2 regions of the Bradyrhizobium sp. Ken01 genome follow, and region 1 is predicted to be linked to the other one. Evidence: riboswitches for the same ligand, from Rfam matches in the RefSeq annotation. Region 1 holds a riboswitch; the other holds the start of a gene.
The links. A riboswitch is a leader RNA that binds a small molecule or an ion and turns the genes downstream of it on or off. The one in region 1 is predicted to bind cobalamin.
Positions count from the first base shown of each region.

Region 2: linked by a shared signal. The riboswitch ahead of metE (5-methyltetrahydropteroyltriglutamate--homocysteine S-methyltransferase) and the one ahead of AC0L3S_RS01270 (energy-coupling factor ABC transporter permease) in region 1 are both predicted to bind cobalamin.

Region 1 is NZ_JBVVPC010000001.1:265,805-280,290, reverse strand. It holds gene AC0L3S_RS01285 (histidine phosphatase family protein) at 1-9, shown strand, start outside; gene cobT (nicotinate-nucleotide--dimethylbenzimidazole phosphoribosyltransferase) at 10-1,062, opposite strand; gene cobF (precorrin-6A synthase (deacetylating)) at 1,078-1,827, opposite strand; gene AC0L3S_RS01270 (energy-coupling factor ABC transporter permease) at 1,873-2,550, opposite strand; cobalamin riboswitch at 2,588-2,807, opposite strand; gene cobA (uroporphyrinogen-III C-methyltransferase) at 2,853-3,584, opposite strand; gene AC0L3S_RS01260 (cobyrinate a,c-diamide synthase) at 3,581-4,891, opposite strand; gene cobM (precorrin-4 C(11)-methyltransferase) at 4,891-5,673, opposite strand; gene AC0L3S_RS01250 (cobalamin biosynthesis protein) at 5,670-6,038, opposite strand; gene cbiT (precorrin-6Y C5,15-methyltransferase (decarboxylating) subunit CbiT) at 6,035-7,216, opposite strand; gene AC0L3S_RS01240 (cobalt-precorrin-6A reductase) at 7,215-7,961, shown strand; gene cobJ (precorrin-3B C(17)-methyltransferase) at 7,937-8,671, opposite strand; gene AC0L3S_RS01230 (precorrin-2 C(20)-methyltransferase) at 8,668-9,399, opposite strand; gene AC0L3S_RS01225 (precorrin-8X methylmutase) at 9,402-10,031, opposite strand; gene cobG (precorrin-3B synthase) at 10,031-11,194, opposite strand; gene cobN (cobaltochelatase subunit CobN) at 11,191-14,439, opposite strand; gene cobW (cobalamin biosynthesis protein CobW) at 14,439-14,486, opposite strand, start outside.
Region 2 is NZ_JBVVPC010000016.1:18,725-36,478, forward strand. It holds gene AC0L3S_RS17280 (hypothetical protein) at 173-484, shown strand; gene AC0L3S_RS17285 (hypothetical protein) at 499-852, opposite strand; gene AC0L3S_RS17290 (hypothetical protein) at 1,198-1,335, opposite strand; gene AC0L3S_RS17295 (helix-turn-helix domain-containing protein) at 1,433-1,831, opposite strand; gene AC0L3S_RS17300 (hypothetical protein) at 2,033-2,479, opposite strand; gene AC0L3S_RS17305 (cytochrome-c peroxidase) at 4,266-5,333, shown strand; gene metE (5-methyltetrahydropteroyltriglutamate--homocysteine S-methyltransferase) at 6,154-8,469, opposite strand; cobalamin riboswitch at 8,569-8,768, opposite strand; gene AC0L3S_RS17315 (hypothetical protein) at 8,936-9,226, shown strand; gene AC0L3S_RS17320 (4Fe-4S binding protein) at 9,554-9,757, opposite strand; gene AC0L3S_RS17325 (EAL domain-containing response regulator) at 10,334-11,548, opposite strand; gene AC0L3S_RS17330 (GNAT family N-acetyltransferase) at 12,173-12,631, shown strand; gene AC0L3S_RS17335 (SMP-30/gluconolactonase/LRE family protein) at 13,552-13,890, opposite strand; gene AC0L3S_RS17340 (citryl-CoA lyase) at 14,058-14,885, opposite strand; gene AC0L3S_RS17345 (CaiB/BaiF CoA transferase family protein) at 14,941-16,206, opposite strand; gene AC0L3S_RS17350 (ABC transporter substrate-binding protein) at 16,257-17,279, opposite strand; gene AC0L3S_RS17355 (ABC transporter permease) at 17,311-17,754, opposite strand, start outside.

The DNA.
Region 1 (14,486 bases):
ATGATTTGATCAGGCGGGACGATCAGGCACATTGGCCTGCGCAAAGGTCGCCATGCCGTTGTGGAGGGCGCAGGCCGACCGCACCAGCGGCAGCGCGATGGCCGCGCCCGACCCTTCGCCGAGCCTGAGATCGAGGCTGATCAGCGGCTGCACGTTCAGCGCGCGAAGCACCAGCCGATGTCCCTGCTCCGCCGACTGGTGCGAAGCCAGCAGGAACGGCTGGCACGACGGGTTGAGCCGCGCCGCCGCCAGCGCCGCGACCGACACGATGAAGCCGTCGATCAACACGGGGATGCAGCGCTGCGCTGCTGCGATGATTGCACCGCAGATGGCCGCGATCTCGAGGCCGCCGACGGCGCACAGGATCTTTTCGGGCGAAGCGCCTGCAATGCCATGGCGCGCGATCGCAGCGTCGATCACCCGCGCCTTGTGCGCACGGCCAGCCGCGTCGATGCCGGTGCCGCTGCCCGCGATCTCCTCCGCGCTCACGCCGAGCAAGCCGGCCGCGATCGCCGCCGAAGTCGTGGTGTTGCCGATGCCCATTTCGCCGAAGATCAAAAGATCGGGCTGGCCGGCCTGCGCGCGGGTCACTGCACGTCGGCCGGCTTCGAACGCAAATGCCAGCTCCGTGGGGGTGAGCGCAGCTTCGACGCTGAAATCGCGCGTGCCGTTGCGCGGCTTGTCGGTCACGATTCCAGCCATCTCCTCCTGCGCCAGCGTGCCGGCGTCGATAACCTGAAGGCTGGAGCCTAGCTCACGCGCGAGCACCGAGATCGCGGCACCGCCGGAGGCGAAATTCGCCAGCATCGCGATGGTCACTTCTTGCGGATAGGCCGAGACGCCCTGCGCGACGATGCCGTGATCGCCGGCGAAGATGATGATCGGCACCCGCGCCGCGCGCGGCTGATCGGTTGCTTGCAGGCCCGCAAGCTCGATCGCGAGCTGCTCGAGCCGGCCGAGCGCGCCGGTCGGTTTCGTCAGTTGCGCCTGCCGCGCCACCGCCGCCTCGCGGTGGACTGCGGAGATATCGGGGCATTGTTGGGTGACCCATTCGGGGAGCATGCTGCCTCGCTTGCCTCACGGCCTGCGCTTGAGGATGTAACTGTCCATGATCCAGCCATGCCGCTCGCGCGCCTCTTGCCGCACGGCGACGATACGCGAGCCGATCTCGGCCAGCGCGCCGGACATGATAATCTGATCGGGCATGCCGAGATAGGCCCCCCACCAGATGTGCAGGCCGGCCGGATCAAGCGACTGGAACGCCGTGCCGCCGTCGAGCATCACCACCACGGTATCGACACCTGCCGGCCAGCCACCATCGCGCAAGCGGCGTCCGGTCGTGACGAGAAAAGGCTCGCCGATGTCATTGAGCGGCAGCGCATGCGCCGCGCACAGCGCCTGGATCGAGGTGATGCCGGGAACGGCCTCGATCTTTGGCGAGGGATTGAGCCGCCGCGCAATGCGCAGCGAGGAATCATAAAGCGAGGGATCGCCCCAGATCAGCAGCGCGACCTTGCCCTCGCCTTCGAGATGATCTGCGATCGTCTCCGACCAGGTTGCGGCGACGGCATCGTGCCAATCGTCCACGCCCTTGCGATAGTCCGCTTCAGCGGCGTCGCGGACGGGCAGATCGAACTCGGCAATGCGCGTCTTGTCGCTGGTGAGCACATCCGCGCAGATCGCCTGCCTGAGATCGGCGAGGTCGGATTTGGCAGTCCCCTTGCGCGGGATCAGGACGAGATCGGCCGCGTTGATGGCGGTAATCGCGGCGCGCGTGAGCTGCTCGGGATCGCCGCAACCGATGCCTATCAGGGAGAGCGTGAGCATCGTAGCTGCGAAGGGCGGCCATCACGGCCGCCCATTCGCGTGTCTCTAGGCCGCGTTGTGCAAACGCGGAGTGACGAGGCCGGCTGCGGTGACGCCGCGCAGCGACTTCGCCAGCGCCAGCACGCCGAGATCGGCGAGCGGCTCGATCACGATGACGAGCGCATAGGACGCTGCGAAGGTCGCGATGTTGGCGAGGTTAGTCGCGCCGAAGCCCGATCCATAAATCGCCCAGAACGCCACCCAGGCGATGACACCCGCCTGATAGGTCGTCGAAAGCGCCAGCGCCTGGCGGTACTTCAGATCGACATAGGCCGCGTTGCGCGAAATGATCCGCGTGGCGATCGCCTGGATCCCGAACAGCGGCACCAGCAGCGTGGTGACGTTCATGCCATATTGCGGCAAGTCGGGCGGCTCGAAGAAGATGCCCTGGAACAGCAGGCCGAACGCGAGGCCGAAGGCCGCAGGCGCAGCTCCAAACAGCAGGAACAAGGTCGAGCCGAGGATGAAGTGCACTTCGGAGACGCCGACCGGGAAGTGCGGCAGGATCTCAAAGAAGATAAACACGAGTCCCGTGGTGGCGAGCGTGCGCGCCGCGAACGAAATGATGCCCTGCTCGCGCACGGTCTCGACCGCGAGCTTCAAGGCAACACCGCCGACGGCGATGCCGGTTGCGTAACTCAGCACGAGCTTGGCGTCCGAGACTAGTCCGGGTTCGATATGCATGGCTCAGATCCTTCTTGCCGTCACACCCGACGGCCTTGGCCTCAAAACGTGCACGGCCGGTCTCCTGGCTCGCGGTTCACTGGGAGTCTCCGGCCTTCCCGAGCCTTGCGGCCCAGTGGCTGATCGAAGTCCCTCACCGCTTACAGTCGCGGGGGCGGCTGGGGTTTTGGGCGCCGCAACTGGGTCCGCCCATCCCCATTCCCGATTATGCTCCGGCGCTTTGCGCCGCGTCGAGCACCATGCGTCTCCTGTGTGCCCCTTTCGCCAGCCGGGCGTCAAGGGGCGAAGGGCTGCCGAGAGCGTCATGACGGATAATCCCCGGCCAGCGCGCCGAACAGGATGACGGCCGCCGTGGAGGCCGCCCCGCCCCGCGCAAGCTGCTCGGCAAGTTCAGAAATGGTGGTGCGGACCAGCCGCTCATCGGGACGGCCGAGCGATTCGGCAAACAACGCCGGCGTGGTTGGGGCGAGGCCATGCTCGATCAATTTCGCGACAAGCGCCGGAAACGTCCGGCGGCCCATATAGACTACGGTCGTCGCCTCCGGATCGGCCAGCGCCGCCCAATTGAGGTCTGGCGGCAGCTCGCCGGTGACGTCCGCGCCGGTAATGAACTGCACCCGGCGCGAGGTATGGCGCCGGGTCAGGGGAATCCCCGCCTGAGCCGCAGCGACGCAGGCCGTGGTGACACCGGGAATGATCTCGTAGCGGATGCCCGCTTCCCGCAGCGTCTCGAGCTCCTCCTCGAGTCGGCCGAAGATGCCGGCATCGCCCGACTTCAATCGCACCACGCGCGCGCCTGTCACGGCATAGTCGACCAGCAGCCGGTTGACATGGTGCTGCTTGGTCGAGGGGCGTCCCGCCCGCTTTCCCACCGCGACGAGATTGGCACCGGGCCGGGCCAGATCGAGGATCGCGCCTGAAGCAAGATCGTCATAGAGCACGACGTCGGCCTCGCGCAGGCGCGCGGCACCCTTGAGCGTGAGGAGCTCTGGATCGCCGGGGCCGGCGGAGACGAAGGAAACAAAACCGCTCACCGATCCTCCGCGATCAGATGGAAGAACGTGCCGGTGGCTTGTCCCCGCCGCGAGCCGGTCTCGGCGATGACCGCGCCTGTCGCGTCGTGCACGACCGCCAGCGGCGTGTCGGGTTGCGCCAGGATCGTCGAATAGTGGAATTCGTGGCCACGCAGGCGTGCGCCGGCCTGATGACCCGGCATCGGCGTGGCAAGCTCGGCCAGACGATAGCCCAGATGCATGCGGCGTTTGGCAAAGCTCGTCTCCAGGCCGAGCAGGCCGGTCATCTCGTGGCTGATGCCCTCGGCGTCGGTCAAAGCGGTGCCCAGCACCATATAGCCTCCGCACTCACCGTGCACCGGGCGCGTTTCGGCGAAGGCGCGCAATCCGCTGCGGAAGCGCGCATTGGCCGCGATCTTGCCGGCGTGCAGCTCTGGATAGCCGCCAGGCAGCCAGCACACATCCGCGCCCGCATCGGGGCCTTCGTCAGCCAGCGGCGAGAATGTCGAGATCTCTGCGCCCGCCGCGCGCCACGCTTCCAGCATATGCGGATAGACGAAGGAGAATGCAGCGTCACGGGCGAGCGCAATGCGCTGGCCGGGCGGCGTTACGTTCACGCCGCTTGCGGCAGGTTGCGGCGACCAGGTGGCAGCCGAACGCAGCACTGCGTCGAGATCGACATGCTCGGCGACGAAGCGCGCGGCCTCGTCGATCAGCTTGCCGATTTCCGCCTGCTCCTCAGCCTGGACCAGCCCGAGATGCCGCTTCGGCAGACTGATCTCGGCATGGCGCGGCAGCGCGCCGAACACGGCGATGCCGGCATCCAGCAGCGCACGCCGCACGAGGGCTTCATGGCGCGGGCTGGCAACGCGATTGAGCACGACGCCGGCAAGGCGCACACCGGGACGGTAGTCACGAAGGCCCGCGGCGATCGCCGCCGCCGTTTGCGCCTGTCCCGAGGGATCGATCACCAGCAGCACCGGCCAGTCCAGCATCTCCGCGATGTCGGCGGTCGCCCCGGTGCCGCAGACGCCACGCGCGGCGACGCCGTCGAACAGGCCCATCGAGCCTTCGGCCAGCACGACATCGGCGTCAGTGCCGCGACTGACGAGATGCGAGATCGTCCCGCGATCCATCGCCCAGCTGTCGACGTTGACCGAGGCGCGTCCGGTCGCGGCTGCATGAAACGCGGGATCTATGTAATCGGGGCCGCTCTTGAAGCACTGCACCCGCAATCCGCTGTTGCGCCAGGCGCGGGCAAGGGCCAGCGTCAGCGTGGTCTTGCCGACACCGGAGGCCGGCGCGGAGATGACGAGCCCTGCCGCCATCACGACGCCTCCGGAAAGCGCGGCTCGGCGCCCACCGGGCGATAGCGGCGGTCATAGTCGGCGGCATAGAGACGGCTCTCGGAAAAATCCGCAGCGCCGAGCGTCCTTCCGACCAGGATGAGCGCGGTGCGCTCCATCTCGCCGCCGACAGCAGCATCGAGCGTTGCGAGCGTGGCGCGGACGATGCGCTGGTCGGGCCAGCTCGCGCGCCAGACTATCGCGACCGGGCAGTCCGCGCCGTAATGCGGCGTCAGCTCGGCCACGACCTTGTCGAGCAGATGGATCGACAGATGGATGGCGAGCACCGCGCCGGTGGCGGCGAAGGCGGCGAGCTTTTCGCCTTCGGGCATCGCGCTGGCGCGGCCCGGCGTGCGCGTCAGCACCACCGTCTGGGCAAGGCCGGGCAGCGTCAGTTCGGCCTCCAGCGCAGCCGCGGCGGCCGAGAAGGAAGGTACGCCAGGCGTGACCGTGTAGGGGATGTCGAGCACGCGCAGGCGGCGGAGCTGTTCGCCCATCGCCGACCAGATCGAGAGATCGCCCGAATGCAGCCGCGCGACGTCCTGGCCGCCGGCATGGGCGGCGGCGATCTCCGCGATGATCTCGTCGAGCGACAGCGGCGCGGTGTTGACGATGCGCGCGCCGGGCGGGCAATGCGCCAAGACGCCTTCGGGGACAAGCGAGCCGGCATAGAGACAGACCGGACAGGCGGCGATGAGGTCGCGGCCGCGCAATGTCAGCAAGTCAGGGGCACCCGGCCCGGCGCCGATGAAATGCACCGTCATGCGCCGTCTCCTTCCGCGATTGCCGCGGTCGCGGTGCGGTCCTGAGAGACCACCCGCGTCGCGATCAATCGCGCACGAGGTCCGACTGCCGCGAGAGCCGCCGCTTCGGCGACTGATCCCGTCCCGAACTTTTCCGCGATGAGCTTTGACTGCGTCGGCGTCTCGATGCCGGCCAGCATTTCGGCGGCAATCCCCTTGATCGGCACGCCGCATTCGCGCGCAAGCTGCTTCAGTGCCTCCGCGTCGGCCTTGTCGCTCACCGTCGCGATAGCGGCGAGGCCTTCGGAACCGCCGGCCGCCAGCAGCGCCTCACGCAGCGACGCCAGCGTGACGTCCCGCTTGAATCCGAGCCCGGCGACCTTCATCGGACCGCACTCCATTGCACCACCGGCCGCGCCGCCTCCCATGACCGGTAGCGGCCGAGCGGAGCGGCGTGTGCAATCTCAACCCGCATCAAGTCGCCGCCGTGGCGCTGGTGCAGCTCACCCAGCAGCGCTTCCGTCTCCAACGTTACTGAATGCGCGACCAGCCGCGTACCGGGCGAGAGCCGCGACCAGATGGCGTCGAACATCGCGATGTCGAGCCCGCCGCCGATGAAAACGGCGTCAGGCCCGTCCAGCGCAGCAAGGGCCTCAGGCGCCTTTCCCGTGATGACTGTGATTCGATGCGCCAATCCGAACGCCGCCGCATTGTTGCGGATGCTCGCAACGCGATCCTCGCGCGCTTCGATGGCGATCGCCGTCCCGCCGCACAGCGCCCACTCAACCGAGATCGAACCGGAGCCGGCGCCGATGTCCCACAGCCGTTCACCGGGATGCGGCGCCAGCGCCGAGAGCGCCAGCGCGCGGACCGGCCGCTTGGTGATCTGACCATCATGGACGAAGAGATCGTCCGATAGTCCCGAACTGCGGGGAAGGCCCTGTGCCCCTCTCGCCTGCACGGCCACCGTGACTAGGCTCCCGGCAAGATCGCCTGCGAAGCTGTCGGCGCGATGCGCGTCGATACTTTCGCGCGGCCCGCCAAGCGCAGCGAGTGTCCAGAATGCCGAGGCACCCCATCCGCGCGCCGTCAGCCATTTCGCAAGATCACCGGCCGCCTTCGCGTCGCGCACGAGGCAAATGATGCGTGCACCTTGCGCCAGATGCGGCACGAGACGCTCGAATGGCGCGGCGTGCAGGCCAAGGCACGCCACGGACTCAAGGCGCCAGCCCAAGCGCGCGGCTGCGAGCGAAAACGTTGACGGCGCGGAATGCGCAATCCACTCGCCCGCGTCCAGCTTTTCGGCGAGGCTCGCGCCAGCGCCGAACCAGAACGGGTCGCCGGAGGCGAGCACGACCGTTGGCACGCCGCGGCGGCTCAGCACGATCTCTGCATCGAACGGCACCGGCCATGGACGGCCGCGCCCGGTCGCGCCGGCTAGTGCAAGATGCCGTTCACCGCCAAAGACAGTTTCGGCATCATCAAGCGCCTTTCGGCTTGCTTCCGACAGGCCGGCGAGGCCATCTTCGCCGATACCGATGATGGTCAGCCAGGGATCAGCCATGACGCGCGCCCTCATTCTGGGCGGAACGGCCGACGCGAGCCTGCTCGCGGCTGAGATCGCGCGTGCCGGCATTAACGCCGTGTATTCTTATGGCGGCCGCACCCGCGCGCCCGCCGGTCAGCCGTTGCCGACGCGGATCGGCGGTTTTGGCGGCGTGAGCGGTCTTGTCGATTACATTGGTCGGGAAGGCATCACGCATGCGATCGACGCGACCCATCCCTTTGCCGCAGAGATGAGCCGCAATGCGGTTGCGGCATGCGCGGAGACCGGCACGCCGCTGATCGCTCTCGAACGTGCGCCCTGGACCAAAGCGCCCGGCGACAATTGGGTCGAAATACCTGATGTCAACGCCGCGGTCGCCGCACTGCCCGAGGCGCCGGCGAATGTGTTCCTCGCCATCGGCCGTCAGCACATCGCACCGTTCGCGACCAGGCCGCAGCACGCCTACACGCTGAGATTCGTCGATCCGCCCGATGCGCCCCTGCCCTTCACCGCGGACGTCATCGTGTCGCGTGGGCCGTTCACGCTCGAGGGCGAGCTGGAGATGCTGCGCGCGCGAGGCATCATCCGGATCGTCGCCCGCAATTCGGGTGGCGACGGCGCGCGCGCCAAGATCGACGCTGCGCGGGTACTCGGCCTGCCGGTGATCATGATCGGACGACCGCAACTGCCGGAACGATTGCGGGTCGAGAGCGTGGCCGAGATCATGCAGTGGCTCGGTCATCGCACCTGCCTCGGCGCATAGACCCAGCGGCCGACGCGGCGTGTCTGCGAGTTGCCGACGATCACCAGCGTGCGCATGTCGGCCATTTCAGGCGTCGCTTCCTTCAGCCTGACGGTCTCGATCTTTTCATCGGCGGCGCTGATCGCGCGCGCGAAGATCACGAGGCGCTCGCCGCAGCCGGCCTCGTTCAGCACCGCAAGCGCGCGGCCAAATCCTTCCGGCCGGCTCGCCGAGCGCGGGTTGTACATCGCAATCGCAAAGTCGGCTTCCGCGGCGAGCCGCAGGCGCTTCTCGATCACCGCCCACGGCTTGAGATTGTCGGAGAGATTGATCGCACAGAAATCATGGCCGAGCGGCGCGCCGGCGCGCGCGGCCGCCGCCAGCATGGCGGTGACGCCGGGCAGCACACGGATCGGCAACTCCTGCCATTGCGGCGCCTGTTCGAGCGCCTCGAACACGGCGGAGGCCATCGCGAAGACGCCGGGATCTCCGGAGGACACGATGACGACTTGTCCGCCTTCGGCCGCGAGCCGCAAGGCCTCGCTCGCGCGCTGCAGCTCTTCGCGATTGTCGGAGGGATGCAGCTTGAGTCCCGACCGCGGCGGCACGCGCGCGACATAGGGCGCGTAGCCCAGAATGTCGGTCGCGGCGGCAAGCGCGGCGGAGACTTCGGGCGTCACCAGCGCATCGCTGCCCGGTCCGAGGCCTGCGATGGTCAGCGTGCCCGTCATTCGGGGGCGTCCGGATGCCGGCCCTTGCCGTGCACGAGCACGATCGCGAAGTAGGGGCAATCGGCGGCATCGATCTCGGCGAGCCGCACCACGCGCTCGCCCGGCATGGTGCCGCGCTCGACCAACCAGGCGTCGTCCAGCCGTCCGGCGGACGCGAGCGCGCGGCGCACCTTTGCGAGATTGCGCCCGGTCTTCATGATCACGAGCGCATCGGAATCGCGCATGCGTCGTTCGAGCTCGTCCTCGGCGAGCGTGCCCATGAGCACCGTCGTCACGTCATCACCGAGCGCGATCGGCTGTCCCACGCCGTTCCAGCAGCCGACCATGCCGGGAATGCCGGCGATCACCTCGATCTCGACGCGGCCCTGCAGGCGCGTGTGCAGATGCATGAAGGAGCCGTAGAAGTAAGGATCGCCTTCGCAGAGCACGACGACGTCGACCGCGCGCGCCAGCCGCGCCAGACGTTCCGCCCATTCGTCGTAGAAGCCGGCAAGCAGCTGGACATATTCAGACGTGTCGAAGGCGATCTCTATGGTGACCGGATACTCCATGGGATATTCGGTCACGTCGGCCGCCAACATGCCCTCGACGATGCGACGCGCCTGGCCGGGCCGGCCCTTCTTGCGGAAATACGCGACATGCCTTGCGCCGCGCACCGTGCGATCGGCGCGCACGCTCATCATATCGGGGTCACCGGGGCCGAGTCCGCAGCAGATGATGCGTCCCATCGCTATTCGCTCCGGCTCGCCAGCGCGTTCACGGCGGCGACCGTGATGGCGGAACCGCCGAGGCGGCCCTCGACCGTGAGCGCGGCGACCTTCGGATCGGCCATCAGCGCAGCCTTGGATTCGGCCGCGCCGACAAAGCCGACCGGACAGCCGATGATGGCCGCGGGCCGCGGGCAGTTCCGGTCCTCCAGCATGTTGAGGAGATGAAACAACGCGGTCGGCGCGTTGCCGATCGCCACGATGGCGCCGTCGAGATGCGGGCGCCACAGCTCCAGGGCCGCAGCCGAACGGGTGTTGCGCATGGACTGCGCGAGCGCGGGGACGGTCTCGTCGCCCAATGTGCAGATGACTGCGTTGGCCGCAGGAAGCCGCGCGCGCGTAATTCCTTCGGAGACCATGCGCGCGTCGCACAGGATCGGTGCGCCCTTCTGCAAGGCCGCGCGCGCAGCAACCGCCATGCCTGATGTGAAGCGGATATACGCTTCGAGGCCGACCATGCCGGCGGCATGGATCATCCGCACCACCACCTGCTCCTCATCCGGCGTGAAGCGCGCAAGATCGGCTTCGGCCCGGATGGTCGCAAAGGATTGCCGATAGATCGCCGCGCCGTCGGTCTCGTAAATGTACGGCATCAGTGCCCTCCCATCAGGATGGAGGGATCTCTGACGATGTCGTCGCGGTTCAACCCCCGCAGGATGGGCTCATCGCGCGTCGACCCCGCACGCACGAGGTCGAAGCCGGCGCTGGTCGCAACCAGAGTGATGGCGGCGGGACCGGAATGGGCGCAGCCCTTGGCACAGCCGGAGACGTGGAGCCGTGCGGCCGCGCCGATGTTCGGCGCCAGGGCCGCGGCAAGGCCGCGGGTATCGGAATGCGCCTCGCGACAGCGTGGCGCACCGCTACAGGCGATGACGCGCAGCGCAGGGTCGTAGGCCTCGGTGATAAGACCGGTCGCGCTCGGCATCGCGCGCTTGCCCTCGCTCAAAACCATCCGCCACGGCGTCACGCGCAGCGCATGTCCGCAACCGGCGAACTGGTTGAACGTTGCATGCGCCATCTGTCCGAAGGCGACGCCAACCATCGCACCTTGCGCATAGAGGCCGGGACGCGCCGCGGCCATAATCGGCGCCGGCTCGGCCTCGCTGCGCAATTCCGCGGGCAAAATTGCACCAGTGGCAAGATGCGCCGCCATCCGCCCTCGCCCCCCTCTGGCGCCTCCCGAGGTCACGAACCAGTCGGCGAATGCGAGCGCGGTGGTCACGGCCTCGCCGCGCGCGACGGAGCGGCCGAGTTTGCCGCCATCCGCCCGCACCAGCAGTCCGCCGGACTGATCGCGCTCGATCCGCACGTCGGCGGAATCGCCCGCAAGCACGCGTGAGGTGCCGTCATCGATGGCGAATCCGAACTTGGTTGGAAGTTCGAGCGCGCTATCGGCGAGCGCCTCCTCGAGTTCGGCGGCGAGCGATTGGGTCGCGTCCCCGCTACGCCAGAACGGCGTCACGAGGATGTTGCGACGGGATTCGGTGTCAGCGTCGGGGTCCAGCAGCGCCAGTTGCGAAAGGCCGTCGAGCAGCAGCCTGTGGCTGGTCTCGTTGACGCCCCTGATCTGGAGATTGGCCCGGCTGGTCACGTCGATCAGGCCGTTGCCATGACGTTCGGCGAGATGGGCCAGTCCGGAGATCTGGGCCGCGTCGAGCCGTCCGCCGAACGGGCGCACGCGGACCACGAGCCCGTCGCCCGATTGCATCGGGCGCAGCGCGCCGGGACACCAGCCCTTGACCACGGAAGCGCTCATGACGCCTCCCGCAGCGCAGCGGCAATCGAATTGCGGCGCGTACGCCAGAGCGAGGCTTCATGCAGGCGCGTGAAACACGTCTCCATCGCCGCCAGTGCCGCAGGATTCTCGCGGGCCATGAAGGCGCGGACGTCGTCATCGCCGAGCGTCGCATCGTAATAGAGGTCGAACAGATGCGGCGGCACGGCGCCGGCCAGATGCGCGAAGGCGGCCATGTGCTCGAGCGTTGCAGTGATCTCGGCCGCCCCGCGAAATCCGTGGCGCATCATGCCCGCGATCCAGGCCGGATTGGCCGCGCGCGCGCGTACCACCCGCGAGATTTCCTCGGTCAGCGTACGCGCATGCGGCTGCTCGGGGCGCGTCGCATCGAGATGATAGAGCGATGGTCCTGTCGCACCGAGATGGGCTGCGGCGGCCGCAATGCCGGCCTCATGCGCGGCATAGTCGGCCGCGAGCAGAAGATCGGTTTCCGGCAGATCCTGCACGTGCACAAAAGCATCGGCCGATGCGAGCCGCTTCTCGATCCCGGCACGATCGAGCCTGATCTCGCCGTCGGCCGAGAACGCCCATGACGAGGCCGAGAGCCACGCTTCGCCGGCGGCTTCGCGCGTTTCGGGCGTGAAGGCGTCCGGGATTGCCGAGAGGCCGATGCCGTATTGTCCGGGACGCGGCGCGAACACGCGCGATGTGCGGTGGCGATATGGATTTTCGTCGCCCTCGTCTTCGCGGGCCGACAGCGCCTCGGCTGCCGCCTCGAACAATTGCGCAAGGCCCGAGAAGATGTCGCGAAACAGGCCCGAGACACGCAGCGTGACGTCGATGCGGGCCCGGCCAAGCTCGGCAGGCGCGATGATGTCGTAGCCGGTCACACGGCCGGAAGCGTGATCCCAGCGCGGCGCAAGACCAGCCAGATGCAGCGCCATGGCAAACTCTTCGCCTGCGGTGCGCATCGTCGCCGAGCCCCAGAGGTCGACGACGAGGCCCTTTGGCCAGTCGCCGTGATCCTGCAGATGACGGCGGAGCAATTCTTCCGCGAGCTTGATGCCTTGCGCATGCGCCGATGGTGTCGGCACCGCGCGCGGATCGACGGCAAAGAGATTGCGTCCCGTAGGCAGCACGTCCTGGCGGCCGCGATAGGGTGAGCCTGACGGCCCCGGCGCCACGCGCTGTCCTGCAAGCGCGGCCCGCAAGGCGTCGCGTTCCGCGTCGCCGCAGGGGCCGCGGCCGAACACGTGGAGGCCGTCGCCGAACTGACTTTCCTTGAGATCGCAGACGAAGCGATCGATCCGCGGGATCGCTTCGGCCGGCGCGGCCGCTGCATCGAGGCCAAGATCGTCTTCGAGGCCCGCCGCACGTGCCTCGTCACGGATCGCGGCGATCAGACGCTGGCGGCGGCCGGGATCGAGGCCATCGGCCGTCGAGTACTCGTCGAGGAGCTGTTCGAGCCTGCGCAGCCCGTCCGGCACCGCTGATGCCGCGAGCGGCGGCGGCAGATGGCCGACCGTGACGGCACCCAGGCGCCGCTTGGCCTGCGCGGCCTCGCCGGGATCGTTGACGATAAAGGGATAGATGATCGGCAGATCGCCAATCAGGGCTTCCGGCCAGCACGCCTGCGACAGCGCCACGGATTTTCCGGGCAGCCATTCCAGCGTGCCGTGCGCGCCCATGTGCACGACGGCATCACAGCCCTGCGCTCGGAGCCAGAGATAGAACGCGACATAGGCATGGCGCGGCGTGCGGGCGAGATCGTGATAGTCGGCATCGCGCGTGGTCGCATCGCCACGCTCCGGCTGAACCGCGATGATCGACCGGCCGCATTGAATCGCGGCGAAATGGAACGCGCCGTCGCGACAACCCGGATCCTTCTCCGGCGCGCCCCAGGCTTGCGCGAGATCATCCTGCAAGACTTGCGGAAGGCGCGACAGCGCCGCACGGTAATCGGCAACGCTCCAGCTCAGGGTCTGCTTGAGCAGCGTCTCGCCAAGTCCATGGACAGGCGCAATATCGAAGCCGGTCTCCGCGAGGTCGGACACCAGGGCCTCGACCGAGGCTAGCGCATCGAGACCCACCGCGTGCGCGATCTGATGCGGGCGGCCCGGATAGTTGGAGAGCACGAGTGCCATGCGCTTGTCGGCGGCCGGCTTCTCGGCAAGGCGACGCCAGGCCGCAACGCGCGCGGCGACGGCCTTCACGCGCTCCCCGTCGGGCCTGTGTGCCAGATGCGAAAATTGCAAATCGGGATCGCGCATCGCTGCCGATTTGAAGCTCACCACGCCCGCAAACAGGCGGCCGTCGACCTCGGGCAGCACCACATGCATCGCGAGGTCGCCGGGCGAGAGGCCGCGGAGAGAACTCGCCCAGTCCTCGCGGCGTGCCGTGGAGAGCGCGACCTGGAATACCGGGCAGGATGCGGCGTCGAACGGCGTCGTGCCGTCGTCGCCCATCGCCGAGAATGCCGTCGCATTGACGATCGCGGCCGGAGGATTTTGCGCCAGATACTCGCGCAACCAATCCGCAACCCCCGCGGCTTTCAGCGAGGTGACGAACACACCATGCGCGTCGAACCCCTTCTCGCGCAATGCGGCGATCAGGGCATCGACCGGGCCAGTGTCGGCCGCGGTGAGATAGGAGCGATAGAAGGCCACGAGCGCTCGCGGCCTGCCCTCACCCAACGCCGGCGCGGCAATGACACCGCGCGCCGGATCGTAAAAGCCCATCTCAGGAACGGTCGTCTCCCCGATCACGGGGCCGGCATAGAGGCCCGAGGCCAGTGCAAGCTGCGCGATCGCGGCTTGCGATGCGACGGGGCCGCCGGTGTCGCAGAGCACCTTGAGCCGTCGCAGGGTCGAGACCGGCAGGGTCGAATATTCATCCAGCCGCGCGTCGTCGCGGCCGTCGGCCGGCAACACGGCCAGCACGATGCCGCGCTCCTTCGCCAGTTGCTGCAGGGCCGCGAGCCCATACGACCAATAGGATTCCCCGCCGATCAGACGCACGAGGATGCCGCGCGCCTGCGCCAGAGTGCGCTCGATATAGGTGTCGACCGAGAGCGGGTGACGGAGTTCGGCGAGATTGACCAGCCGTAGCGATGGCAGGCTGTCGCGGCCACGGCGCCAGCCGGCCGCGAACGCGGCAAGATCGGAATCCGAATACGAGAGCACCACGAGATCGGCCGGGTCCTGGCCGATGTCCCTTGGTATCGCGGTCTCCTCGAGACCGCGGCTCTCGCGGAAGACGACGTGCATCAGATGCTGAGTCCTGCCCTGATCGCGGCCTCGTCGATATCGCCGTG
Region 2 (17,754 bases), on a different contig from region 1:
CTTACGCTTACCTCCGTTGCGTGGTGTATCAATCGCCATTGAAACCAGTTTTGCTAACGCGCTCCGCCAGCCTTTTTGCAGAACAGCGCGCCGATGGTCCACTTGAACGGTATTTTTCTTGCCCAGGTAATTTATGGTAAAAAGGGCCAAGACCTCGGACCGAAGTGCTCAGGTGCGGATTTCACGCATTGCAACGTTCGTAAATTGGTGCATCACCACTGTTCCGGCGGTAACAGCGCTTGGGTTCATGGGACTTGCGCTCAAGGACATACCCATCACGGCGCTGTCGAATGCAAATCCTGAGATTATCCAGGTTGCCATTCTGAGCGTTTATATTTCGTGCTGGGCTTACGGGACCAGCATCGACACGAAAATCCAGGGTGGAATCTATGCGGACGACCCACAGGGAGGACGTGTCCGGACCGGATCAATTGCTGCTGTCGCCTTTCTCGCGGTTGTTTCAGTCATTTTGCGTCCTGAATGAGATGGAGGAGAAGTTCACGTTAGAACCGGCCATCGGGCGTGAGGGATCCCGAAAGCCCAGGGGTCGGCGCCGGCGTTCTTCAAGATGATCAGCTTCGGCTTCCGTGACGGACCCTGTTCGTCGATGCCGCGCTTCGCGAGGAATATGAACGGCTCCACTTCGAAAATCGACGCCGCCACAGATCGGTTACTTGCCGCATTGAAGCTCGAGGGAGGGACGAAGAAAGTATCGCCCAATCGCTCATCTTGAACATCACCGAGCACCGGCAGTTCGGGATCGGACTCATCGCTGCCATCGTCGCGCTTTCCGCTTTGATCCGCATGTCCGTTGGACTGGTTGGAATGATTCCACTTGGTACCTTCTGCCAACCATCATCGCCTTCTAGGTTCGGCATCACTACGCCTGGGGCCATCCTGAACCTCGTCTTTGGCTTGACCGCGCTCAGCTAAATTGATTCTCCGTGTCAGTGCCGATTGTCCTCGAAATCCGCATTGGACGCCATGTCACGGGATTCGGTACTTGGGCTGGCGAAGACTCCAGCCGGGATCCCGCTCTAACGATGTCTGCCCTCTGGATGGAAGATGCCCGTCATGCAAGCGGAGATCATCTCCTCCGAATCGATCGCTCTGCCTCGCGCGCCTTTCGCTTCTGTAGGGACGAGTTGGCTGCTGCACTAAGCCGCCGCGTCGGTTCACGACCTAGCGTTAGACCCGTTAATCTTCCCTTTTGAGCTTCTCGCGCTCCTGCTGAAGCGCTTCGGTCTCTCGGGCGACCTCGCGTCCTTCGCCCAGTTGTTCCTGGAAACGCTGGCGGGCCTCGGCGAGAACAGCGGGGGCGAAGGATTCAGTCAACCGAATCTCGATTGCAGATTGGGCACTGCAGGGTGAGTTCATGGGCCCTTTTGCCGCCGTCGGGTTAGGTGTCATGAACCCTCCATTTCGGCAGCTCTTAGGCCCGAATAAACGTGATCCGGCCCCCTTCGCCACGCTTCCGATGTGGCTTTATCTTTATTTCGACGTCCTGATCGAACGCCGCCAGCATGCGCAGCAGCTTCTCCACGGAAACCAACTTGAACTGCCCTTGAAGCAGCTTGGAGATGTTGGGCTGCTTCACGCCGACGAGCTTCGCGGCTTCGGTCTGAGTGATCTCCCGCTCCGCCATCAACCGCTTCAGTGTACAATGAGGGCTGCCTTGAGTTGGTACTCGTCCGCGTTCGGGAGGCGGTTGGCGGGCAACTTCTTCCTCGTGCTCATGATCGGGCTGCGTTTGTTCCGTGTTGATAGCTTCCGCGTCGCGCAGGCGCTGCCATGCGAGGCCAGATCGTCCCATATGCGGATCGGCGGCCAAAAGAGCTGCTGATCGGACCGCGTGAAGGTCAATTTGAACGCTCTACGCGCTCGAGTGCCTTCGGAGTCTTGGCTTAACCTGTTGCGGGTGTGCTCGTCTTGGGGGACGGCATATATCGGCCGGGGACCACATATGTGTGTGCTTAAGAGTATGGACAGTATTCGTGTGCACGCGCCTGCGGAATTCAGCGTAAGACACGCGTCACTTCCATAGAAGAGATTCTGGCCAGTCTGTGAACTCCAACTCGAAGCTACGTAGGCCGGTGGGTTTTGTCGTGAATTTAAGAGTCTTCCCTGAAAGGTCGGCCAATGAACCAGATGCGAATGTGAAAACTGTCGTGCCGGAAGTTGCGACCCCAATGCCTTGCTCGCCTTCCATGCTAGAGAAGTCGGTCGCCTCGGAGAGTTGCCCAAGTGCAACTCCCTCCAGCGCGTGGTGAAATTCCATGGAGGCCAAGTATGTCCCTTTGTCAGCAGCCCACTCGCTGACCGACACTGCTGTGATCCCCGCGTCGGTCAAGAGACCACCTTCGATCCGGCAGCCATATTGAACGGTGAGAATAATCCGCTCATTCCGAACTCCGGCCGGCTCTCGATCGGCGGCAGTGATCGTGCACGCGTACCGCCTTGTTTCCGCAACCGCCCCCATGCCTAGCCCGATCCACTCGAGAGCGGAACATAGTACAAAAGCGAGAGCGGGTCTTATCATTCGACTGCACCTGATCTGAAAAATCGTTCCCTGCTCTGTACAATCTGACGCTACGGGCGATTCAAGCTCCTTCGATCGCTCTGCCGGATCAACGTTACTCAGGTGACTGCGGTGTCGCAGAAGCGAGGCGACGCAGTGCCCTTGGATGGGGCCGGAACGATTTCAATGTCGGTGCGCAGCGGGCAGCACGTCGGTGAACCAAGGCTATGGGCCGAGCTTTTCAGGTCGGCGGCGGCCATGAGAGGCGCGACGGCCCGCGGCGCCGGGGCGCTACATTCCTGACCCAGGCGCAGGCGCTCTGTGAGCGGACGCTATTTAACGCGGAATGCTCCCGCGGCACAGGTCCCAAAATTTTGCTTCACAATCTCAATGTAAAAGGAAACGTGGCCGAGACGAGCCGTTCAAAGGCAGACTGCCGCTCAAGCAGACGCTCTTCGAGCATCTTACGCTGGAGATCATCTAGCTCGCTTTGAAGCCTTCTGCGACAACGCCAAATGTCATTCCGTACGGATCTGATCTCATTCAAGCGATCGTCAATCGAAGCCATCACGGATACCGTATCCAACTTGAACCAGCCATGGACAAGTGCTCAATCACGTCCTTCCTCGCTAAGCCGCCGATAGATCTCAGGACTTGGGCCATCTGCGGACATGATGTCACGATCTCCTCCCAGCGTGTCCTCTTGTATCGGCGTCTTTCAACGCAAGAGCACGAAGTAGCGGTTGCTCCTGCAGAAGTTCAGCTTATTCTGCCCTCACCGCGCAGGATTTCAAAAGCTAGCAGCAGCCCGTGAGTGGGCCGACTAGGTAATCCAACCAACACCCGCCGGATCACGGGGTCACACTCTGGGCAGCCGCGCCTTTCAGACTTGAGCACGGCAATTGCCATGCCAGCGAACCTCAGGTGGAATTGAAACAAGCCATGTTCGGTTCGGAGGCTCGTCCTTTACGAACGAGCCGGGCTTCGCGGCGGCGGCGCGCCAGAGCGGCCCGGATATGAGTCGGAGAGGCTTCAGTCGGCAGGGCTCGGCGAAATCGTGAACGATGCGCACCGCCGGGCGCCTCGGCTCAGTGTCTCGGCCAGCTGCGTAGGTCTTGTTACCGCCGTTCCCGCGTGCGGCCGGCAAGCTGGCAAGCGAACTTCACCACAAGCATCTGCGATCACCTCTAGCCGGGCCTGGCGCCTTGTAGCATCTGTGACACTGAATGTAGTGATCAAACCAAGACATCCGCCTTTGTTTGTTCCTCCGGACCCGTTCTACAACTAAATCAGCAACTTGCATCTCGGACGCAACTGGCATCGCAGTTGCTAATTGTCCAACCACACCGTGAGCGCTGAGCGCGGCCAGCGGTGCAAGACGGATACATCAACTTTGCGGGAGCGTATTGGCCACCCAATCGCTCGATGGAGCACCGATGCGGCCACCGGACAGCTTACTGCTTGCGGCACACTTGTTGTTGTCAGATCGACCTTCACGCCGAACGTTGAGGCGCTAGTCTGATCGACCAACAGAAAGGCCGCGATCTAAGCTCAAAGCGAACTCGCGAATCACATAAGCCCCTCAAGCCCGTGCGTGAACGCCGGCGGCGAGCTCCTCAGAGTCGTACATTTTTGATGCAGCCTCGCTTCAGAGGATCCGCTGCATGCTGCGCCGGACCCTCGAGGAGCGCGTGGCATCGCTTTCGACTGTTTCCTTTTCTAACAATCAGAACTAATGAGGCGGTGTATGAACATGTCGATCCCGGAGCTTCGGGTTGTCGCTGAAGCATCTATTTTAGCTATTGGGCTGCTGATGTCGTCAGGAGCTAACGCCGACGATGATCTGATGAGAAACGCCAAGCAGATCTTCCATCCAATCCCCTCGGTCATTCCTGCGGTAAAAAACAATCCGGTGACGCATGGAAAGGTGGAGCTTGGCAAGATGCTGTTCTTCGATCCGCGGCTATCGGCGAGCGGGGTCATTAGCTGCAATACGTGCCACAATCTCGGCACCGGCGGAGTCGATGCCGGTCCGACCTCCGTTGGTCACGGCTGGAAGGTCGGCCTGCGCCGGGCCCCAACTGTCTACAACGCAGTGTTCAATGCGGCGCAATTTTGGGACGGACGCGCCGCGGACCTCAAGGCGCAGGCCACCGGCCCGGTGCAGGCGAGTGCCGAAATGAATGCGACTCCAGATCATGTGCTCGGTATCTTGAACTCAATGCCCGGCTATGTCGTCTTGTTCAAGAACGCTTTTCCGAACGAAGCGAGGCCGGTCACCTTTGAAAATTTTGCGAAGGCGATCGAGGCTTTTGAAGCGACTCTCATTACACCTGCGGCTCCATTCGATCAGTATCTGGAGGGCAATACACATGCCCTCGATGATCAGCAGAAGTCAGGGTTGGCACTGTTTATGGCGAAGGGATGTTCCTCTTGCCACAATGGTATCAATCTCGGTGGACAGGCCTACTTCCCGTTCGGCGTGATGAAAAAGCCGGACGCAAGCGTGCTTCCGGACGCCGATAAGGGCCGGTTTGCGGTCACCAGGGCGGTCGGCGACGAATATGTCTTCCGCGCGGCGCCATTGCGAAACGTCGCGTTGCGAGCCCCTTACTTTCATTCGGGACAGGTTTGGAGCCTGAAGCAAGCTGTTGCCCTGATGAGTGAAATCCAGCTCGGCACCAAGCTTAGCGATAGAGAGGAAAACGACATTATCTCATTTCTGAATTCGCTGACCGGTCGGCTGCCTAAGATCGAATATCCGATACTGCCGACGCGCACCAACACGACACCAAAGCCTTCAATAGACAGATAGCCTTAGCAGCACCGGCCTCATGCCCTGCCGAACAGCAACAGATGCGCTCCAAGAACCCGGGGTCCCGCAATGACGCCAAAATGAATGATCCCCTGCTGTCACTGATAAGCAGGCACATAAAAAGCCGCCCGGCCTCAATGCGAGGCCGGGCGAAAGTCACGCGGGAGCGACGCTGCTTTCCGCATCGTTCCAGCTTTCGTCGGTAGGGAGGACTACCGGCGATCGACTTACGACGAGGGCACTCGCCGTCAAACAACAAGAAGCGGATATCGCTCTGCACAAGTTAGCGAGCCGCTTGCCTTCCGCTCCTGTCGTAAACTTCAGGACTTGCTCACCACTTGCCAGCTGTCCGGTTGGCACGGGCAGCGCCTTGACGGAGCTGGGATCCATCGCGCAGGCGGTTTGACTGCCGAGCCCTGAAACTCAACCGTCAGTTTGCCGTCACGCGCCAGTATTTTGGCACCGCCGAATACCAGCAAATCTTCCCGAAGACCGCGCGAAGGCGCAAATTAGGTATGAAATTCCGCAAGGGCGGTAAAATAGATTGTTGTGATGGGACGCATCCATGGGATGGATAAATGAAGCGATAGGATCGTGGTTCGCGTCGAGCGCAAGTGACTGGGAATATGTCACCTAATCGGTATGGCCGGCATGCGGTCGTCCGCCGGATTCGAGCTTGTCGCCGCTGTATGCGATCGCCTCCGCCGGGGCAAACCGGCATTCGTAGGCGCTGGAAACTTTGGAAGCTCGCAAGGTTATCGCGAGCTCCCAAAGCGCGTTCATCTTATTCACAGATAGGTTGGCGACACGCTCCGTACGATCATGCCTCGGCCCGCAACTCGCGTGCGGCGGCCACCATATTGACGAGCGCGGGACGCACCTCCTCCCATCTTCGAGTTTTCAGTCCGCAGTCGGGATTGATCCAGAGCTGCCGATCGGAAACCCGCTGCCGCGCCAACACAATCAGCTGCTTGATCTCGGCTGCTGCGGGAATGCGCGGTGAATGAATGTCATAGACGCCCGGCCCGATTTCATTAGGATATTTGTAGCTCTTGAAAGCGTCGAGCAATTCCATTTTGGAGCGCGACGCCTCGATTGAAATGACGTCGGCATCCATTGCTGCGATCGCATCGATGATTTCGTTGAACTCGGAATAGCACATGTGCGTATGGATCTGAGTTCCGTCAGCGACAGCGGAGGAGCAAACACGGAAACTGTCCACTGCCCAATCTAGATAGTCCTTCCACTGCGATTTGCGCAGTGGCAATCCCTCCCGCAACGCAGCCTCGTCGATCTGGATCATGGTCGCTCCAGCCGCCTCAAGGTCGATGACCTCGTCTCGGATCGCGAGAGCGATCTGTCGGCATGTCTCGCTCCGCGGGATGTCGTCACGGACAAACGACCAGTTCAGGATCGTCACCGGTCCGGTCAGCATAGCCTTGACGGGTTTTTTGGTCAGAGACTGCGCATGTCGCCACCATTTAACGGTCATGGGCTTCGGGCGGGAGACATCTCCAAACAGGATAGGAGGACGAACGCACCGCGAGCCATAAGACTGAACCCAGCCGTGCTTGGTGAATGCGAAACCCAACAGCTGCTCGCCAAAGTATTGAACCATGTCATTGCGCTCGAACTCACCGTGTACGAGCACGTCCAGGCCGATATCTTCCTGCCAATGCACGGTATGGGCTGTCTCCGCTTTCAGAAGCTGCTCGTACTGCGTGTCATTCAGCGCTCCCCGCGCATGAGCTGCACGCGCATTGCGGACGTCCGCCGTTTGCGGAAAGGATCCGATGGTTGTGGTTGGAAACATCGGCAATGCGAAGGCGACGCGCTGGACGTCGGCGCGCTGGGTGAACGCACTGCGACGGCGACGCATGCTATCGTCGATCGCGGCCATTCGTCCGGCGACGTTCGCACTGTGGATCTTCGGCGATGTTTCGCGGGTGACGGATGCATCCTCTGAGAGCGTGAGTTCATCGGTCACGTCGGCAGCATGGCCAGCCAGCGCTTTGCCCAATATCGAAAGTTCCTTGATCTTCTGCACTGAGAACGCCAACCACGTCTTCAGATTGGGATCGAGATCGATCTCTAGTTCAATGTCGGTCGGAACATGAAGCAGCGAGCAGGAGGGGGCAATCTGAACACGGTCCCTGCCCAGTTTTTTGACCATAGGAGCAAGTTGGTCGAGTAGCGCCGGCAGATTAGAGCGCCACACGTTGCGACCATCAACGACACCGAGCGAGACCACGAGATCTCTACCTGCTCTGGCGACAATCGCGTCCAACTGGTCAGGTGCACGAACCAGGTCGACATGAACCCCGGCAACGGGCAAGGCCAAGACTGTTTCAAGATTGTCGCCGACACCCCCGAAGTATGTGGCCACCATGATTTTAAGGGCCGGCACGGCCTTAGCGAAATGAGCATAGGCCCGGCGGACAGCGGCCCGAGATGCTTCGTCGACGTCCATCACTAGGCATGGCTCGTCGAGCTGAACCCATTCAGCGCCGCGCGAGGCTAGTTCGCGGAGAACATCGACATAGACGGGGAGGAGTCGATCAAGCAGCGACAGCGGATTGAATGCGGGATTTACGCTTTTGCCGAGCTTCAGGAAAGTGACTGGGCCCACTAGGACGGGCCGCGTCTGATAACCGAGGCTTCTTGCCTCCTCATATTCCTCGATCGGCTTCCGAGAGGCATACTTAAAGATCTGATCCTGGTGAAATTCCGGCACCATGTAGTGGTAGTTCGTATCGAACCACTTCGTCATCTCCTGTGCGGCTACGCCGGGCCCATGCTGAGCGTGACCACCGTCTTGAGCGCCACGCGCCATGGTGAAGTAGGTTTTAAGCGACACAGGACCTTCGTTCCAGCCGTAAACGTCGGGAATGGCGCCAACCATTAGGCTGGTATCGAGCACATGGTCGTAGAGCGAGAAGTCATTCGAAGGAATGACGGTCGCACCGCGGGATTTCTGCCGTGCCCAATTAGCGGCACGAAGTCCACTCCCCGCCTCGAGGAGCTCGGCTTCGCTGGATTTTCCCGCCCAGTAGCTCTCGAGTGCGAATTTGAGTTCGCGTCGTGGGCCGATGCGTGACGTCCCCAGTGTGGCAACGGGAAGCGAAAGGATTGACATAGCTTAGACCCCATGTTGGGGCAAAGGCCATGGCGGACGCAGACAGCGAACATCGCGTGAGCGACAACTGCTTGGCGCACACCGGGACGCCCCGCCCGTGGACGATATCTTGTCGAGGCAGGTCTCCTGGCTCACGGGTCGTCGCTGCTGTCCGGCCTTCCCGAAGCCGCATGGCTTCAGTGACTTCGTTGGACAGCGGCTCGCCGCTTACAGTTGCGGGGGCAGCGCCGGCATTGCACCGGCTTCCCTCTTAGCTCCGGATCAAACGAAATCCGGAGACCGCGACGGCTTGAAATTATGCGCACGAGGATCGATGCGTCAACCTACCGATTCTCGCTGCGACATTGCCCAAGCGATTACGAGCGCACTAGGCGGGTACGACGGTCTTGCTCGCGGCCTGGTGAACACGCCCTGATCCGTGGAGGCTCCGCTTGTGAAATGCATTCGCTCCCTGCTCGCGTAACGGTTGAGCTCCACCACCGGAACGAACCCGGGCCGCTTTCGGTATCTGTGTGATCGCGAGGAGGCGACCTTCCGTCAGCAGCTTTTCGAACCTGCGCGTCAGGAAGGTGCGATCATCCTCGGCCGGCATCCGTTTGGTCACAGCCCACGAGGCTCCCTAAAAATTTCGAAAGCCGGATTGCTCCAGGACCGCACGGATGATCAGGTCGGCTCCTTGGTGTTCGGCGGGCCCGCGACCAGGCACGAGGTCGACCGCTCCGTGAGGTTGGCCAAGATGATCTTCTCGGTGCACTAGGTGTTCACGTGCTGAGCGACTTTTGCGTCGGCTTCGATGCGTCGGTGGCCGCTCGACGCCGGTCTGCCTCGCCTCGACTCGCGGCGAGCGACGATAGGCCTTAACGCGGCCACTGAGCATCGAGGGCCTTGTCCTTGTTCGTGACAAATTCGACGGTGTCCTCCGACAGAGCCCTTTGAGGGGTTCCTCGGAGTCGCTCAGCGCCTTAAGCTCATAACGATGTTAATCGACCTCGATGCGCCCCATGCGGTCGTGGTCTCCTCAAGGTCCCACATCTACAACTTCGTTCGCGAAATCGAGCGATGAGGCCTTTTGGTCGCGGGCTGCCTATCCTGTCTTGGACGGGACACAGGTGTCAGGGACCGGACAGACCACCGCGCATTGCGGCGTGTCGCAATGGCCCTCGCACTCCGTACATTTTTTGGCATCGATAACGTAAATGTCGCGCTTCAGACTGATCGCCGCGTTGGGACACTCGAACTCACATGCGCCACAAACGGTGCATTGCGAAGCGACGATCTTGTAAGCCATGCCTTCCGACTCCTTAGGCGAGCGATGCCATGGGCGATCCCTTTCAAATGCCGTGCCAAACGCAGACGCGCTCAATGTTGGGCAATTTGCCCAATTCGGCTGTCCCGGGTCTGAGACCATGTTGCATCTGCGACAGCAACAGGTCGCTTCAATTTCAGGCTACGAGCCCTCGGGCCCTCTTGCGAGAGTCAGTCGCGACTTGACGCTGGAAGCGTCCGTCGGTTTGTTTGGCACGTCAGCGCGGGGGCAAGCGAGGCTGACGCTTCCTCAACCGGCGACGGCAAAAACCGCCAACGGACGCAGGTCTACGTTGGATCTCGGCAAACCTCCGGTCACACACCCCGACTGGAGGTTTGTGCAAGCCTCGCTCATGGCTGCAACGCTAGCTGCGCGGAGGACTCGCTGGAGGCTTGCCAAAACGGGCTTGTGGTATAACAAGCTTCGGAGGGAAATGAAGTGGCGGCGGGACGAGCGACACTGGCCTTGCAGACCGAATTGCACTCAGCCTCATGCCTGGTGCCGAGTAGGCATGGCGGTGCTCGTGAGCGTCGCTTGGCCGCACTCAGCCACTCGCAACTATTTTAGACCAGCTGGAGCAGGGTTGAAAGATGACTGTGCAAATTGCTTCAGTGGCATGGCTTTTCCGAACAGATGGCCCTGCGCAAGGTCGAAGCCGAGTTCGGCCACGGCAATTAGGTCAGCCTGGCTCTCCACACCTTCGGCGACGGTGCGCACATTGTACTCTTTGGCTAGATCGACGATATGGCGGCACACCGTTCGCTTGAGGGGCCCATTCGCGCAGCCGCCGACGAACTGACGATCCACTTTCAATTTCATGAACGGGAATTTTGTCCTCCCCATCAGCTGCGGCCAATTGGCACCGACATTGTCGATTGCAAGGCCAATGTTGTGAAAGCGAACCTCACGCGCAACCTCGACCAGGAGATCTAGGTTCTGGATCGCTTCCACGCTCTCGATTTCAATCGTCAAACCGCCGAAAGCGGCGTGCGACGGCATGCGCCGACAGAGATCGCGTACTGCCTGCGGGTCAATCAGGAATGCTGCCGGGAGATTGATGGAGAGATCGATCGAAGTTTGCTGCTCCAGAAGATACTGCCAATCCTTGATCGCGCGGTCGATCACGAACTGCGACAAGTTCCTAAAATGCGGATCGTGAGGTTCCGGGATGAAATAGGCCGGTGGAACAACGCCCCAGGTCGGGTGCCGCATTCGCACATGCGCCTCGGCGCCGCGGCGGCTAAGGGTACACGCGTCAAACTTCGGCTCATACCAGAGCTCAAGCCAGCCAGCGTGTAAGGCTTCTCCGACATGGACCGCGGGACGGGGCGCCGGCTCTCTTGGCAAGAGCATGCCGATCCGATCGCGCAACGTCTCGGCTGCAAACGGCGCCCTGAGCGGCGGCAGCATAGCAAGTCCATATTCACTGCCGACCTGCTGCACTGCCGCCATGATGATCGACTCGCGCGCTCCGAACGCCAGCACTCGGCCTGCAAATTCTTCGCGCACCAGTATCTCGAGCAATCGTCCAGGCTCGATGCGGTCCGAGCCAATGCCGAGCAGGATCAGATCAGGGAACTCCGTGCGGAGTACATGCGGCAACTCATCAGCAGTCCTGCATTCGCTGATAACAAATCCCATATCCTCCAGCACATCCCGTAGAAAGGCGCGCAGATGCCGCTTGCCGACGGCCAGGCATGCCCGCGGCCGCACCTTACGTTGCCCGAAGATTACAGGTTTCCGTCTGACCAGTTCGGCCTGCCCATGTTCCATCGCAACCACTCCCGTTCCGTGACGGTGCCTTAAACGAGGAGCGAAGGTCCAAACAAGCTGTGCTTCCCGATATCTTTCGATTGTTCGAGATAAGCTTAAGATAGTGCATTAGTGTGCAAAATCTTTCGCGATCTTGCTCAGACGATTTTATCGGGCGCACGCGTATGATACCTGTCGCGCTTCGCGCAACTTTGTACGATGTCGTACGCGAGGTGGGAATCTCTCCTTCGGACGGACCGAGCTGACGCTCTATGGCGCTGCGATCATCGTGGCGCACGATTTATTGAATAGAGTAGTTCGTGAGCGACGATCGGCAATCACTCTTACGAACGTTTGATCGACATGACCGGCGTGTGCCGTTTGGTGATTGTTTTCCAATCGAAGGCAGCCCATCATGAGTTCGCAGCTGCTCAAGCCGCAGTCGATTCTGAGAACGGCAATGGCTTGCAATTACCTCAGCTCTGTTGCCTATAGCGAGTGTGGACGTGCTGCTTCCTACCGAGCCAGATAGTTGCTCTCAATTGCGTTTTCTGTATCCTCCTGAGCATGAATTTCCTCTAGAGGGCTCGGTCAGGTGTTCGTGTTGGCGCTGAAGGGCGAGGCACGTCCAGCGCGGGCACGGCTTTGCGCAAGAGCGTGCCAGGAGATGAGAACGCGGTCGCAAAAGCGGTCGAAGAGCTACTTTCCGAGTTAGGTGGCCTCGGACCGGAGTTCAGCCTTCGAGGCGCGAAGCAGGCGGCGTTGCGCCTGATTCAGGATCCCGGGCAGGGCTTCATTTTTGTCGTCGAGGAACAAGGCACCGGGCAGATTGTAGGGGTAGCTAGCATCTCGGCCGTACAGGCCGTGAGAGCAGCCGGAGCGTACGGCGTGCTTCAGGAGCTATGGATTTCTCGTGACTTCCGCAGCTCTGACTGCGGTCGGCATCTGCTCGAGGCGGTAGATTCGGAGGCGAAGCGACGCGGCTGGCAGATGATTGAGGTTGCGTTGCCTCCGGATGGCTATCCGGCCCTAGAACGGGTACGCCACTTCTACGAGGAGAGGGGATATCGGGTTGGAGGATTGCGCGCGCGCAAGAGGCTCTGACAGTGGTACGACCTCTGCGCCACACACTTAAAGCGCTCCTGGGCTAGCGTGCTATCGGTAAAGTCCTTCACGCAGTCAATCCTGGGCTTGTTGCTTCTCAAAACGAACGCTTCACGCGTGCGTCGCGGCCCAGCATGATCGAGAACCTTTGACGCTGATGCGGTGCTGACTCCCACCGCGAGCGGTTACCTCTTCGGCCTTCTTGGCGAGAACGTTCAAAAATATCAGCGATCAATCATTCTGCATTGTGGGAAGCGATACCGCGACCCGCCCGACCAAAAGGCGACAGGTCGGCTGCGGCCCGTCGCGGGCGAAGCCCGACCCAGCCTTACGAATCGTTCGTTTGCGCTTCCCATGCAGTGCGATTTACTGGCTCTGGCTTGAGATCACCCACACAAACGCCATCCATTCGTCACCAATTACATTCTCTCGGCAACTGGCCAGCCAGTCGTCTACCAGTCTCATTTCCTGCATCTTGGTGCGGCGGACCGGCGCGTGAAAGGATTCCGCACCACCTTGCCACTCCTGCTGGCGAATTTCGAGGAAGGTGCGCGAGATCAGCCATCACACTGATCCGGTAGAGGATTCCGTAATGAGCAATGTGCCGAGTGCCGCGTCCAATACGACATTCGTGCAGCTCCCCCATGCGCAGGACTGGATGCAAGCGGACCGCTTCGCCGTTTGGCGCCAATACGAAAACGTGGGCCGAGGGAATCATGCGCGACAAAGAGCCGCCCTTTTTTGATCGACCGTCAGTCCGTCAGGACCGCTCGTCGCGAAGAACCAGCTGAATCGTCCGACTTTCCCCACGCCATCACGCATCAGCGGTACATGCCAGATGCTATTGTCGCGCGTCATTGCAACGAACAATACGGTCTCGTCCGAACTGATCAGGCCATTCGGGCCCGGGCCATTAGAAATCAAGCAATGATCCGGCCGTCAGGGCAAAGTCGAAATACCCGGCCGGTCCGATCGTGCAATCCAGTCTGGCCCTGATCGGTGAAATAGATGTCGCCTTTGGTCGCGATATGCAGGTCGTTGCAGCCTCTGAAGGACTCGGAATTGCGGTGGCCCAGCAACGGTCGGATGGTCCCTCTCTGTGGATCGAGCTCCAGGAGACCGTTGATATAGTCGGACACGAGCAGCCGGCCGTCCGGAGCAACCTTCAGACGTTCGGCCAGCCGTCGTATTCGATGATCAAAGACCAGACGCCCTCCGGTGAAATCCGGAAATGCAGCCGAAGGGGATGTCGACGACATAGAGATTCCCGGACTGGTCGAACGACGGTCCCTCGATGAAACAATCTACTGGATATGCCCCGCGGTTCGCGTCTGCCCATTCCGAAGAAACAGCCGGGCGACGAAACTCCGCCGGCATCGACGAGAACACGCTAACCTCCATCAGCTTGGGCGGGTTTTCGAGATGCTCATGATGCGCCTTCGAGCCTGCGACGCGGCTGGCCCTCGTATTTGTAGCCGAACTGCTTGGGCATCGGGCCCTTGTTGCGATCGTTGCGCCCAGTTTGCTCCCAGGCGTGAGCCAGGATTCCGACCGCGCGCGACAAGCAGAAGACCCCCCGCGCGAGCGGAGAGGCGAAGCCCAGTTCGCCGTAAATGACCGCGGTCGCGCCATCGATGTTCATCGGAATGAGCTTGCTCTTGCGCTGTTGCATCACCCGCTCGATCGCGCGAGCGGCCTTGGCATAATCGCCGCCGACACTGCCCTCGTCAGCTGCGGCATCCACCAGCGCCAATAGCGGGGCCGCGCGCGGGTCGACTGGATGAAACCGATGGCCAAAGCCCGGCAGATATTTGCTGCGGGTTGCGGTGAAATGGTCGATTGCAGCGCCAGCGGCCTGCTCGATCTCTCGCCCTTGGCGCCGTCGCAGCACATCCTCGTAGAGTTCGATAGCCTGCTCCCCTGCTCCGCCATGCACGTCATCGAGCGTGTTGATTGCCGAGGCCATTGCGCCATTCAGGGGCAGGCCGCAGCTCACCGCCATTTGGGCAATTGCAATGGAGGGCGCGTGCGGACCGTGGTCAACGGATCCAACCAGCGCAGCTTGCAGCAGCTGCTCCTGTGCTGGCGTCGGCAGATTGCCACGTAACATCAGCCAAATCATGGCGGGAAAAGAAACGCGGCCTATCAAATCTTCAATTGGATAACCCCGATAGGCGATGCGACCTGGCGCGATATCGCAAATGGAGGTTCGCCACCAACTGGCCGCTTGCTGTCTCAGTTCTTCTTCGCTCATTTCCGCTTCCGTCCTTTCAACCTGCCGATTGCCAACCGACGCAAGCCGTCGGATGTCATGATATCGGTCCGTCCGTGGCTGCGCGGACGGGCAGGAAATCAGCCTCTCCTTGCTTTGGCCTCCCGACGGCTCGGCTTGAGACTAGTTGCTCAACCTCCGCATACGAATAGCCGAGCCGCTGCAGCCATCGCTCAGTGTCTGCTCCGAGCGTCGCAGGTGGTGAAGGCACCGAAAACTCCTCATCCAGCCGGAACCCCGGCCGCGTGATTCGTAACGGCTGCGCATCGTCTTGTTCTGGCGCCAAAGTCTCGATGAATCCGCGCTCAACGACCTGTGGCTGCTGCAACACTTGCGAGACCGTCAGCACACGGCCGGCAGGGACACCAGCCAAGTTCATTTGGGCCTCCCATTCCTCAGCGGGCTTGCAACTCAATGCCTTGTTCAACTCCGCGCTCAGCGTAGCGCGGTTCACCTTGCGCATCTCGCGTCCAGCAAAGCGTGGATCCGTCTTCAGGTCCGGTCGGTCGATCAGGTCGCATAGGGCTTGATACTGCTTCTGCTCGTTGGCGGAAATGTTCAGCGGGCCCGTTGCGGTGCGGAACGTGCCGGAGGGAGCCGCGGTAAAGTTCTCGTTGCCGATGGGCTGCGGCTCGATCCCGGCGTTCAGGTGGTTGGAGACGACCCATCCCATCGCCGCAATGGTGGCCTCGAGCAGGGACACGTCGATGAACCGACCCCGTTGCCTATGCCGCTGGTCGACCAGAGCCGCGGCGATAGCAAACGCAGCAGTCAGTCCCGCAATCGTGTCCGAGATCGGAAAGCCCGTGCGCAGGGGAGCCGAGGCTATATCGCCGGTGACGCTCATGGCTCCGGAGAGACCCTGGACGATCTGGTCATAGGCCGGACGGGCGGACCACGGTCCGCTCTGCCCAAAGCCGGAGATCGCGCAGTAGACCAGACGCGGGTTCAGCCTGACAAGCACATCAAAGCCGAGGCCAAGGCGTTCCATCACCTTCGGCCGGAAGTTTTCGAGCACCACGTCGGCTTCCTTGACCAGTCGCAAGAACACCTCGCGGCCCGCTTCCGATTTCAGGTCCAGTGCAATCGATTGCTTGCCGGCGTTCACAGCGACAAACGAGAGTCCCTGCAGGCGCTCCGCTCTTTGCGGATCCGCGCCGAGGCGCCGCGCCAGGTCGCCGCCGTTCGGATTTTCCACCTTAATGACCTCCGCGCCAAGGCGCGCAAGATGGTAACCGCAGAACGGACCCGCCAACACGTTTGACAGGTCGAGAACGCGGATACCGGTTAGCGGCAGAGACATCTGAAGAGCCTTCTTGTAGGTGATCCGATAGCGAGCGCTTAGTACGCAACTTATTTCAGTTGCTGCGCAGCACGTTCCGCGAATCGATTCGTGAAGGTCTTGATCAGGTCGATCTTTGCGGCTGCGATCTTCGGATCAAAGTCGCCTAGGACAGCCAGCGGGATCTTGGCCGCCTCGATGTCCATCTGACCTGTTGGCGAGAACAGCGCTTTCGACGCGTTCATGATCTCGATGTTCACCTCGCGATTGTCGGTCTTGTATGCAGGAGGCATCGCGTCGACGAGTTGTTCCGTCGACGCCGTGTTGATCCAGCGGTGGGTTTTGAGCAAGGCGTTGACGAGGCGCTGGACCGTTTCTGGATTTTTGTCGATGAAAGTCTGCTGCAGGTAGAGACAGGCGGTCGGATAGATTCCGCCAAAGGCCTGTTTTGAGCCTTCGAGTGTGCGCGCGTCGAACAGCGGCGTCGCACTCTTTTTGCGCGCGAGAAGGGTCGCAATCGGGTCGAAATAGACGAGCGCGTCGATATTCCTGGCCTCGAGTGCCACCATACCGGGTGCCCCGCTGCCGACCGCGATAATGTTCACGTCGCGCGGACCCAACCCAGATTTCTTGATGTAGTAGCGCGCCATGGTGTCGGTCGATGACCCCGGCGCCGTGATCCCGAGCTTGAGGCCCTTCAGGTCGGCACCGGACTTGACCTTGTCAGCGAGGCCGCTGCGGATACCGAGCAACACGCCGGGAATGTCATTGAGCAGGAACACGCAGGAAATCTGTTTGCCCTGCGCCTGCATCTGAATGGTGTGATCGTAAAAGCCGACTGTCCCGTCCACCGAACCGCCGACCAGCGCCTGCAAAGCCTTCGAACCACCGGCCTGGAAGTTTTCGACGGTCACCTCAAGGCCCTGGTCCTTAAACGAACCGAGCTTCACACCAAGCTCGAGAGGCATATAGTTGAGGATCTGTGATCCCACTGCGATCTTCAATTTTGTCTTCTCGGGCTCGGCGGCATGCGCTGAAATGAGCGGCAATACAGCTGCCGCGATAACCACCATCAGTCTCGGAAAAGCGTGCATGGGAACCTCCGTGAGAATGGGAGCGCTACGATCAAACTTCGTGGGCAGGTGCCGGCCGCCAGACCAGCAGCCGCTTTTCCACCCGGTCGACGATGGCATCGAGCGCGATGACGAAGGCGGAGAGGACGATGATCCCTGCGAAGACACCGGTGGCATCAAGGACGCCCTCGGCCTGCGCAATCAGGTGCCCCAATCCTGCGGACGAACCGAGATATTCGGCGACCACCGCTCCCATCACGGCCATGCCGACAGATACCCGCAGACTCGACAGGATCCACGTGGTGGCGGACGGCAGGTAGACGTGGCGCAGCAGCGAGGACTTCGATGCACGCAGCAAGCGGGCATTCGCGAGCACGACCGGATTGACCTCGCGGACCCCCTGAAACGTGTTGAAGAATGCGACAAAGAGGACCAGCGTTACCCCGAGCGCGACCTTGGAGGTGAGCCCCAATCCGAACCAGATGACGAAGATGGG